One region of the Amycolatopsis thailandensis genome, then DNA from elsewhere that is predicted to be linked to it. Evidence: riboswitches for the same ligand, from Rfam matches in the RefSeq annotation. Region 1 holds a riboswitch; the other holds the start of a gene.
What was found. Region 1 has a riboswitch for glycine ahead of gcvP (aminomethyl-transferring glycine dehydrogenase). Riboswitches for the same ligand answer to the same signal wherever they lie in the genome.
Positions count from the first base shown of each region.

Region 2: another riboswitch for glycine. It lies ahead of gcvP (aminomethyl-transferring glycine dehydrogenase); the one in region 1 lies ahead of gcvP (aminomethyl-transferring glycine dehydrogenase).

Region 1 is NZ_JBHXJK010000106.1:7,898-13,371, forward strand. It holds gene gcvT (glycine cleavage system aminomethyltransferase GcvT) at 1-432, opposite strand, end outside; gene gcvP (aminomethyl-transferring glycine dehydrogenase) at 441-3,272, opposite strand; glycine riboswitch at 3,316-3,420, opposite strand; gene ACFWMR_RS31805 (hypothetical protein) at 3,821-4,195, opposite strand; gene ACFWMR_RS31810 (3-oxoacyl-ACP reductase) at 4,774-5,474, opposite strand, start outside.
Region 2 is NZ_JBHXJK010000158.1:1,337-6,810, forward strand. It holds gene ACFWMR_RS37380 (helix-turn-helix domain-containing protein) at 1-433, opposite strand, end outside; gene ACFWMR_RS37385 (nuclear transport factor 2 family protein) at 546-908, shown strand; gene gcvP (aminomethyl-transferring glycine dehydrogenase) at 912-3,791, opposite strand; glycine riboswitch at 3,964-4,060, opposite strand; gene ACFWMR_RS37395 (MerR family transcriptional regulator) at 4,107-4,688, opposite strand; gene ACFWMR_RS37400 (TetR/AcrR family transcriptional regulator) at 4,987-5,474, shown strand, end outside.

The DNA.
Region 1 (5,474 bases):
CAGCGCGACGTCCTCGGACTTGTTGTCGACGACGGCGTCGAACCCGGAGACCCGCTCGGCCAGCGCCTCCGCGACCACGGCGGCGTTGCCCGCGTTGGCCACGACCAGGAACTTCTCGTCTTCGAGGCGGTAGACGACCAGGTCGTCCAGCACGCCGCCGTTCTCGTCGCAGATCATCGTGTAGCGCGCCCGGCCCGGCTTGACCCCGGACAGGTTGCCGACCAGCGCGAAGTCGAGGGTGTCGGCGGCCTGCGGGCCGGTCACCTCGATCTCGGCCATGTGGGACAGGTCGAACAGGCCCGCGGTCTCGCGGACCGCCTTGTGCTCCGCCAGTTCGCTGCTGTAGCGGATCGGCATCGACCAGCCCGCGAAGTCGGTGAACAACGCACCCAGTCCTTTGTGGACTCCGTGCAGGGACGTCTCTTTCGACATCAAGTGCCTCAGTTCTCGTAGGCGTTGAGCGGCGGGCAGGAGCAGACGAGGTTACGGTCCCCGCGGGCGCCGTCGATGCGACGCACCGGGGGCCAGTACTTGGCCTTGCGGTTCACTCCGGCGGGGTACACGGCCAGTTCGCGGTCATACGGCAGGTCCCAGTCGCCGACCAGGGTTTCCGCGGTGTGCGGGGCGTTGCGCAGCGGGCTGTTGTCCGCGGCCCACTTGCCCTTCGCGACGGCGTCGATCTCCGCGCGGATGGCGATCATCGCCGCGATGAAGCGGTCGATCTCGCCGAGGTCCTCGGATTCGGTCGGCTCGACCATCAGCGTGCCCGCGACCGGGAACGACATGGTCGGGGCGTGGAAACCGTAGTCGATCAGGCGCTTCGCGACGTCGTCGACGCTGACGCCGGTCTCCTTGGTGAGCCCGCGCAGGTCGAGGATGCACTCGTGCGCGACCAGGCCGTCCTGGCCGGTGTAGAGCACCGGGTAGTGCTGGTTGAGGCGCTTGGCCACGTAGTTCGCCGCGAGGACGGCGACCTGGGTCGCGGCGGTGAGCCCGCCGGCGCCCATCATGCGGACGTACGCCCAGGAGATCGGCAGGATCGACGCCGAGCCGTACGGGGCGGCGCTGATCGGGCCGACACCCGTTTCGGGACCGGCCTTCTCCAGCAGCGGGTGGTTCGGCAGGTACGGCGCGAGGTGCGCGCGAACCGCGACCGGGCCGACGCCGGGGCCGCCGCCACCGTGCGGGATGCAGAAGGTCTTGTGCAGGTTCAGGTGCGAGACGTCGCCGCCGAACTCGCCCGGCTTGGCCAGGCCAAGCAGCGCGTTGAGGTTCGCGCCGTCGACGTAGACCTGGCCGCCCGCGTCGTGGACGATCTTGGCCAGCTCGTCGATGCCGTGCTCGTACACGCCGTGCGTGGACGGGTACGTCACCATGATCGCGGACAGGGTGTCGCGGTTGGCGTCGACCTTGGCGCGCAGGTCTTCGAGGTCGACGTTGCCTTCGGCGGTGCACTTGACCACGACGACGCGCATCCCGGCCATGATCGCGGAGGCGGCGTTCGTGCCGTGCGCGGACGACGGGATCAGGCAGACCTCACGCTCGGCCTGGCCGTTGGCGCGGTGGTACGCGCGGATCGCGAGCAGGCCGGCGAGCTCGCCCTGGCTGCCCGCGTTCGGCTGCAGCGACACCTTGTCGTAGCCGGTGACCTCGGCCAGCCAGCCGGCCAGCTGCTCGACCAGCACGTGGTAGCCCTCAGCCTGGTCGGCGGGGGCGAACGGGTGGATGCCCGCGAACTCGCGCCAGCTGATCGGCTCCATCTCGGTGGTGGCGTTGAGCTTCATCGTGCAGGAGCCGAGCGGGATCATGCCGCGGTCGAGCGCGTAGTCGAGGTCCGAAAGGCTCCGCAGGTAGCGCAGCATCGCGGTCTCGGAGCGGTGCGAGTGGAAGACCTCGTGGGTGAGGTAGTCGCTCTGGCGGCCGAGGCCGGTGGGCAGCGCCTGGGTGCCTTCGGCCTGGTTCTCGACGCCGAACGCGTTGAGGACCTTGGCGATGATCGCGGGCGTGGTGACCTCGTCGACGGCGATGCGGACGTGGTCGGCGTCGACGGGACCGAGGTTGATCCCGTTCTCGCGCGCGACCGCGACGACCGCTTCGGCCTGGCCGGGCATGCGGGCGAGGACGGTGTCGAAGAAGCCCTCGTGGACGACCTCGACGCCGCCGGTGCGCAGGGCGTCGGCCAGCCCGGCGGCGAGCTCGTGGACGCGGGTCGCGATGCGCTTGAGGCCGTCCGGACCGTGGTAGACCGCGTACATCGCGGCGAGCACGGCGGGCAGGACCTGCGCGGTGCAGATGTTGGAGGTCGCCTTCTCGCGGCGGATGTGCTGCTCGCGGGTCTGGAGGGCGAGGCGGTACGCGGGGTTGCCGTCGGCGTCGACCGAGACCCCGACGAGGCGGCCCGGCAGCGAGCGCTCCAGCCCGGCGCGGACGGCCATGTACCCGGCGTGCGGCCCGCCGTAACCGAGCGGGACGCCGAAACGCTGGGTCGAGCCGGCGGCGATGTCGGCGCCGAACTCACCCGGCGCGGTGATCAGCGTGAGGGCGAGCAGGTCGGCGGCGACGGTGTACAGCGCGCCGGCGGCCTTCGCGGTCTCGGAGATGGCGGAGTAGAAGCCCGCGCCGCGCAGCACGCCGGAAGCGCCCGGGTACTGGACGACGACGCCGAAGAACTCCTCCGGCAGGCCGGTGAGCAGGTCGCGGACCTCGACCTCGACGCCCATGGCCTCGGCGCGGGTGCGCACGACGGCGATGGTCTGCGGCAGGCACTCGGCGTCGAGGACGACCTTGTTGGACTTCGCCTTCGACGCGCGGCGCATCAGCATGACGGCCTCGGCAACGGCGGTGGACTCGTCGAGCAGGGAGGCGTTCGCGGTGGCGAGACCGGCCAGCTCGGAGACCATGGTCTGGAAGTTGAGGAGGGCTTCGAGACGGCCCTGCGAGATCTCCGGCTGATACGGCGTGTACGCCGTGTACCAGGCCGGGTTCTCCAGCACGTTGCGGCGGATGACCGCCGGGGTGACCGTGTCGTGGAAGCCGAGACCGATCATCTGCGTCATCGGCTTGTTGAGCGCGGCGAGCGCGCGAAGCTCGGCGATGGCGTCCTCTTCGGACGCGGCGGGAGGAAGTTCGAGGTCACGCGTGACGCGGATCGCGGACGGCACCGCGGCCTGCACCAGGGCGTCGAGACTGCCGTAGCCGACCTCGGCGAGCATCTTGGCCTGCTCGGACTCCGAGGGGCCGATGTGCCGGTCGTCGAAGGACGTACTGGTCAAGGGAGCTCCTTTACTCAGGCGCCGGATAGACCGGTGCGCTGGGAACTCCCCCTCTGTCATGGCACCTGAGAGTTTCACCGCCCGTGGACAGGACGGCTTTCACCTTGGGTGAGGCGCACTTGCGCGCCTGCTTTCCAGAGTGGCCTCGCGGAAGCGGTAGTGGGTACCTGAGAGATTCCGGGGAGTTTGCTCCTTCGGTGCCCCACCACGTTCGTGGGGGCTCTCCCGCTCCAGCTCGACGGCCCGATCTGCAGTTGTGCGCACACCGTACCTGGCGTGTTCAGCGCAAGTCTACTTGTAGCCGGGCACGTCACTTGTCCCGCTCGCGCGGACACTCGACGTGCCCGGCGGGACACATGTGACCGAAGCCGGAACTCGCGTGACTGAAGCCGTGACTCGCGTGATGGAAGGCGTGACTCGCGTGATTGGAGACGGAACTCGTGAGTCACGGCTCTGATCACGAGTTCCGGGTCCAAGCACGCGAGTCACGGGCCTGATCACGCGAGTCACGGCTCCAAGCACGCGAGTCACGGGCTTGAGCACGCGAGTTACGCGTTCTCCATCATCATCTCGGCGGTGATGGTGCCGCAGAGCTCGGCGCAGCGCATCATCATGTCGGCGGCCTCGGCCAGTTCGGGGTCGCCGGTCCTGGCGCACTCCTGGGCGCACATGCGCATCATCTGGGAGGCCAGGCCGCACGTCTTCGCGCACATGCGCATCATTTCGAGGTCGGCGATCATGGCCGAGCAGCGCATCATCATGTCGGCGCTCATGCGGGACATGTCGCCGCAGGTCACCATCATCATCCCGAGCTTGGCGCCGCCGACCTCCATGCAGCGCGTCATCATCTCCTCGCACCTGACGTGGCACTCGTTGCACAGGTCGATGCAGTCGCGCATGGCGGTGCTCATCTGCCGAGTCATTCTCGGGGCCTCCTCGGTGGTCCTGGATGCTTCGCGCTCTCAGGACTACAGCGCAGGTCAGCGGGCCGCCATCCCGGCCACCGGGACGAGTGACGGCGACGAAAGTACATGAAGGCCCCCTTCACGTACCTAGGCGCAAGGAAGGGGGCCTTCATGTACTTCGAGGTGGCTCAAGTAGGTGCCTGATTGCGGGGAGGCGGAGAGCCGGGCACGGGCTGAAAGGAGCCTTCACCGCGTGAGACGAGAGGAAAGCGTCTTTCGGACCCCGGGGACCGAGCGCGGCCACCCAGTCCGTGAAGGCCTCCTTCCCTACCTTGAGAGTAGTGAAGGAGGCCTTCACCGACAGAGCGCTCGCCCCAACTACCTCAACGTCACCAAGCGCCACAGCGTTGCCGCGTGAAGGCCCCCTTTCCTCGGCTGAGCCGAGTGAAGGGGGCCTTCACGTACTCGAAGCCGCCCCAGGCCACATCGGTGCTGGTCCGTGAAGGCCTCCTTGAGGGACTCTGGGTCCCTCAAGGAGGCCTTCACGGACTTCGCGACCAGGCAAAACGCATTCAGAGGACGAAATGCGACGGGGGTCAGAGGGGGGTGACGTAGGCGCCCGAGATGCCGCCGTCCACCAGGAACTGCGAAGCGGTGATGAACGAGGCGTCGTCGCTCGCCAGGAAGGCGACGGCGCCCGCGATCTCCTCCGGCTCCGCGAACCGCCCGACCGGCACGTGCACCAGCCGCCGCGCGGCCCGCTCGGGGTCCTTCGCGAACAGTTCCTTCAGCAGCGGCGTGTTCACCGGCCCCGGGCACAGCGCGTTGACCCGGATGTTCTCCCGCGCGAACTGCACGCCCAGCTCACGGCTCATCGCCAGCACCCCGCCCTTGGACGCGGTGTAGGAGATCTGCGACGTCGCCGCGCCCATCACCGCGACGAACGACGCCGTGTTGATGATCGAGCCCTTCCCCTGTCGCTGCATATGCGGCAGCACCGCCTTGCAGCACAGGTACACCGAGGTCAGGTTGACCTTCTGCACCTTCTCCCAGGCGTCGATGCCGGTGGTGAGGATCGAGTCGTCCTCGGGCGGGGAGATGCCGGCGTTGTTGAACGCCACGTCGACCGAGCCGAAGGTGTCCACAGTGGTCTGGAACAGGGCTTCGACCTGGTCGGCGTCGGTGACGTCGGCCTGCACGAACAGGCCGCCGACCTCGTCGGCCGCCGCCTTGCCCGCCTCGGCGGAGATGTCGCCGATGACGACCTTCGCGCCTTCACTCGCCAGCCGCCGAGCGG
Region 2 (5,474 bases), on a different contig from region 1:
TCATGAGGGTCGGCGAGACGAGGTCGGTCATGATCGAAACACTCGCGTTGGCGTCGACCAGGTTCCACCAGCGATCGGCGACGGCGGCCGGGTACGGCTCGTGGCTGGTCAGCAGCTGACGGACCGCCTTGCGGACCGCCGCCATCTCCGGGGCTCCCAGGCCGCTCTCGGCGTAGGCGGGCGCGTAACCCGCCGCCAAAAGCAGCTGATTGCGTTCCCGCAAAGGCACCTCCAGGTGTTCGCCGAGCCGCAGCACCATGTCCCGGCTGGGCTTGGACCGGCCGGTCTCCACGAAGCTCAGATGCCGGGTGGAGATCTCCGCGGAGATGGCGAGGTCGAGCTGGCTGATCCGGCGGCGGTCGCGCCATTCCCGCAGGAGTTCGCCGACGGGTCGCCCGGCGCGGCTCGCGGTCACTGTGGTCGTCACGATCACGAACCTACGCACCGCGGGTGCCGCGCCGCCATTACCTCCCGCGTAATCGACGGGATCCGCCTCCGGCCGACAGAGTTGCCTCATCGGTTACCCACCAACGAAAGAGGACACCATGTCGGACATCCAGCGCGTCGCCGAGCAGTACATCGCCGTGTGGAACGAGACCGACGCGGACAAGCGCCGCGCGCTCATCGCCGAAGTGTTCACCGAGGACGCCGTCTACACCGACCCGCTCGGCGCCGTCACCGGCCACGGCGGTGTCGACGGCTTCATCGCCGGGGCGCAGGCCCAGTTCGCGGGCCTGAGGTTCAGCCTGCCCACGGCACCCGACGCGCACCACGACATCGCTCGGTTCCAGTGGTACCTGGGCCCGGAGGGCGCGGAGGAGCCGCTGGCGATCGGTTTCGACGTCATCACCGTCGAGGACGGGCGGATCAAGCAGGTGCTGGGCTTTCTCGACAAGATGCCCGGCTGACACTCACGCGAAGGCCTCCGGCGGCGGGCAGGAGCAGACGAGGTTGCGGTCCCCCGCGGCCCCGTCGATCCGCCGCACCGGAGGCCAGATCTTCGCCGCCCCGAAGCCGGCCGGGAAGACCGCGATCTCCCTGCTGTACGGACGATCCCACTCACCCGCGAGACAGCGCGCGGTGTGCGGGGCGTTCCGCAGCGGGCTCGCCTCCACCGGCCACTCCCCCGCCGCGACCTTCTCGATCTCACCGCGGATCGCGATCATCGCGTCGCAGAACCGGTCGAGTTCGCCGAGATCCTCGCTCTCGGTGGGCTCGACCATGAGGGTTCCCGCGACGGGGAAGGACATCGTCGGCGCGTGGAGGCCGTAGTCGGCGAGCCGTTTGGCGACGTCGTCGACGGTGACGCCGGCCCGCTTCGTGAGCGCGCGGAGGTCGAGGATGCACTCGTGCGCCACCAGGCCGTCGTGCCCGGAGTACAGCACCGGATAGTGCTCCGCGAGGCGCTTGGCGACGTAGTTGGCGTTCGCGACCGCGGTCAGCGTCGCACGCCTCAGGCCCTCCGCGCCCATCATCCGGACGTAGGCCCAGGAGATCGGCAGGATCGACGCGCTCCCCCAGGGCGCGGCGCTGATCGGGCCCACGCCCGTGGCCGGTCCGGCGTCCGGCTGCAGCGGGTGGTTCGGCAGGTACGGCGCCAGATGCGCGCGGACGCCGATCGGCCCGATGCCCGGCCCGCCTCCGCCGTGCGGGATGCAGAAGGTCTTGTGCAGGTTGAGATGCGAGACGTCGGCGCCGAACCTGCCGTACTGCGCGACCCCGATCAGGGCGTTGAGGTTCGCGCCGTCGACGTACACCTGGCCGCCCGCGTCGTGCACCAGTGCGCAGACCTCGCGGACGGTGTCCTCGTAGACGCCGTGCGTCGACGGATAGGTGATCATGATCGCGGCCAGGTCGTCCGCGTGCTCGTCCACTGTGGACTTGAGGTGGCCGAGGTCGATGTTGCCCTCGTCGTCGCATTTCACGACGACAACCCGCATTCCCGCCATGACCGCGCTGGCCGCGTTCGTCCCGTGCGCGCTCGACGGGATCAGGCAGACGTCACGCGCCGCGTTCCCGTGTTCCCGGTGATAGGCCCGGATCGCCAGCAACCCCGCGAACTCGCCCTGGCTCCCGGCGTTCGGTTGCAGGGAAACGGCGTCGTAGCCGGTGATGCCGGCCAGCCACCGCTCCAGGTCCTTCACGATCGTGAGGAGTCCGGCGGCGTCTTCGGCGGGCGCGAACGGGTGCAGACCGGCGAACTCGGGCCAGGTGATCGGCTCCATTTCCGCCGTGGCGTTGAGTTTCATCGTGCACGAGCCGAGCGGGATCATGCTCCGGTCGAGTGCGACGTCCTTGTCGGACAACGCTCTCAGGTACCGCAGCAGCGCCGTCTCCGAGCGGTGCGCGTGAAAGACGGGATGGGTCAGGTAGTCGCTCGTACGGCGCAGATCCGGCGGGAAGCCGTCGGCGGTGTCGGCGTCGAGCGAGTCCACATCGGACACCGCCACGCCGAAAGCCTTCCACACCAAGGAAAGGTGCTCGCGGGTCGTCGTCTCGTCACAGGCGACGGCGACGTGGTCCGCGTCCACGAGCCGCAGGTTGACCCCGAGCTCCCGCGCCGTGCCGACGACGACCGCCGCGCGGCCGGGGACGGAGACCTTCACGGTGTCGAAGAACTCGCAGTGCACGACGTCGACACCGCTTTCGGCGAGCCCCGCCGCGAGCACGGTGGCCATCCGGTGCGCGCGGCTCGCGATGGCACGCAGTCCTTCGGGGCCGTGGTACACCGCGTACATCGACGCGATGACCGCCAAGAGCACCTGAGCGGTGCAGATGTTGCTCGTCGCCTTCTCGCGGCGGATGTGCTGTTCGCGGGTCTGGAGCGCGAGCCGGTACGCGGGCGCGCCGTCCGCGTCCTTCGACACGCCGACCAGCCTGCCCGGCAACTGCCGTTCGAGACCTTGCCGGACAGCGAGGTACGCCGCGTGCGGGCCGCCGAAGCCCATCGGGACGCCGAACCGCTGCGTCGAGCCGATCGCGACGTCGGCGCCGAGCTCGCCCGGCGGCCGGAGCAGGGTCAGCGCGAGCGGATCCGCGGCCATCACCACGGCCGCGCCCAGTGCCTTGGCCTCGGCGATGGTGTGGTCCCATTCGCGGACGGCGCCCGAAGCCCCTGGGTACGACAGCAGCACCCCGAAGAAGTCGCCACCGAGGCCCAGTCCGGTGATGCCCTGGGACAGGTCGGCGGTCACCAGCTCGATGCCGAGCGGTTCGGCGCGAGTGCGCAGGACCTCGATCGTCTGGGGCAGGGTGTCCTCGTCGACCACGAACCGGTTCGATTTCGCCTTGCCCGCCCGGCGGACCAGCGTCATCGCCTCCGCCGCCGCCGTCGCCTCGTCCAGCATCGACGCGTTGGCGATCGGCAGGCCGGTCAGGTCGGCGACCATGGTCTGGAAGTTGAGCAGCGCTTCGAGACGGCCCTGCGAGATCTCCGGCTGATACGGCGTGTACGCGGTGTACCAGGCCGGGCTCTCCAGCACGTTGCGGCGGATCACCGGCGGGGTCACCGTGTCGTGGTAGCCGAGGCCGATCATCTGCGTCATCGGCCGGTTACGCGCGGCCAGGGCGCGGAGTTCGGCGAGCGCGCCGGTCTCGGTGGCGGGTGGCGGCAGCTCCGGCGGTGTCGCGGACTCCCTCAGCGACGCGGGAACGGCCCGCTCGGCGAGCTCGTCGAGAGAGGCGACGCCGACGACGTCGAGGATGCGTGCGAGGTCTTCGGCGCCAGGACCGATGTGCCGGTCCGCGAAAGGGGTTCCGGATTCGAGAGCGGCCAGTGAAACGGGCTCCATCGGGGACCTCCCAAGACGCGGGGGTGGGGCCGGGACGGATTGTCCTGGCCCTCCCCACTCTGTCCGTACCCCCCGCGGGGGCGCCTGAGAGTTTCGCCCGTGGGTTGATTCGGGCTTGCACCGTCGGCGGGGCCGCCAGGTGGTGACCTGGCGACTCACTTTCCAGAGGCGTCTCGTCCGCGCGGTCCAGGGTGCCTGAGAGGTTCCGGGGAGGACTTGCTCCTTCGGCGCCGAGCTGTTATCGGCTCGGACTCTCCCGCGCGGATTCGTCGACCGCGGAAGTGAGCCTACCCTGCCGCTCGCGCGGCTTCATGATCAGCCGGTGCGACGTGCGTTACGGCGCTGAGTGAGCTCGTCCGGAGTGACGGTTTCGATCACGCCGCCGTCGGCCCGCTCGGCCGGGAACTCGTGGATGGTGCCGCTGATCTCCTGCATCGCCCCGCTGACCGCGATGCCGAACACGCCCTGCCCGCCCTGGAGTAAATCGACGATCTCTTCGGGCGAGGTGCACTCGTAGACGGTGGTGCCGTCGGAGAACAGGGTGACCTTGGCGAGGTCGCGGACGCCGCGCAGGCGCAGGTGGTCCACGGCGACGCGGATGTTCTGGAGGGAGACACCGGTGTCCAGGAGCCGCTTGACGACCTTCAGGACGAGGATGTCCTTGAACGAGTAGAGCCGCTGCGAACCGGAACCGTGCGCCGTCCGGATGCTCGGCGCGACCAGCTTCGTGCGGGCCCAGTAGTCGAGCTGCCGGTAGGTGATCCCGGCGATCTGACAGGCGGCGGGACCGCGGTAGCCGACGAGTTCATCCGGAAGGGAAGAGTCGGGGAACAGCTCGCCCTGCTCGCCGTCAGCGACCGGAACGAGCGGCTCTTGAGGGCTACCAGCCTCGACCACGCCATGCCTCCCCTCGCCCGACCTGGCGGCCGGCGAACAAAGCCGCGCGGACCCACGTGAGTCCGCACCGGAGTGAACCGTCAAGACGAATGCCCCAGACATCCGAATCACACCTTGGCGATTCACCTTCATTGACGGTAAGCGCGTCCGGCAAAGCGGTCAACGCGACGCGCGGTCGGCCTCAAGCTCTTCTTGAGGCTTGCCAGGGAACACTCCCCCGTTCGGCCGCACGCTTGCCCATTTTACTCAGTCGTGTTATTTTTTACTCATGCAAGTAAATCCCTCCACCCAAAGTGCCATGCAAGAAGTTCAGGCGGAGCTGGGGCTGTCGGTCACGGAAGCCGCGCGGCGAGCCCAGATCGTCGGAGCCACCATCGCGACGATCTCCGAGCTCGGCTACCACAAGACGTCGTTCGCGAAGATCAAGGAGCGGGCCGGGCTGTCCAGCACCCGGATCATCTCCTACCACTTCACCAACAAGGCCGGCCTGATGCAGGCCGTGGTCACCACCGTGACCGGCATGAAGGACAAGTTCCTGGAAGAGCGCATCCAGGGCACGACCGACCGGGCCGGGCTCCTGCGCGGCTACATCGAGTCGGAGATCGCGTTCCTCGGCTCGTACCCGGAGCTCGTGCGGGTCATGGTCGAGATGGCTTCGAGCGGCTCCGACGTCGAAGGCTGGTTCATGTCGGCGCCGATGGTCGAGGAGTTCCGGACCGGGCGGCTCGAACGCCAGCTGAAGCAGGGCCAGCAGGACGGCGCTTTCGGCGACTTCGCGGCGGACGT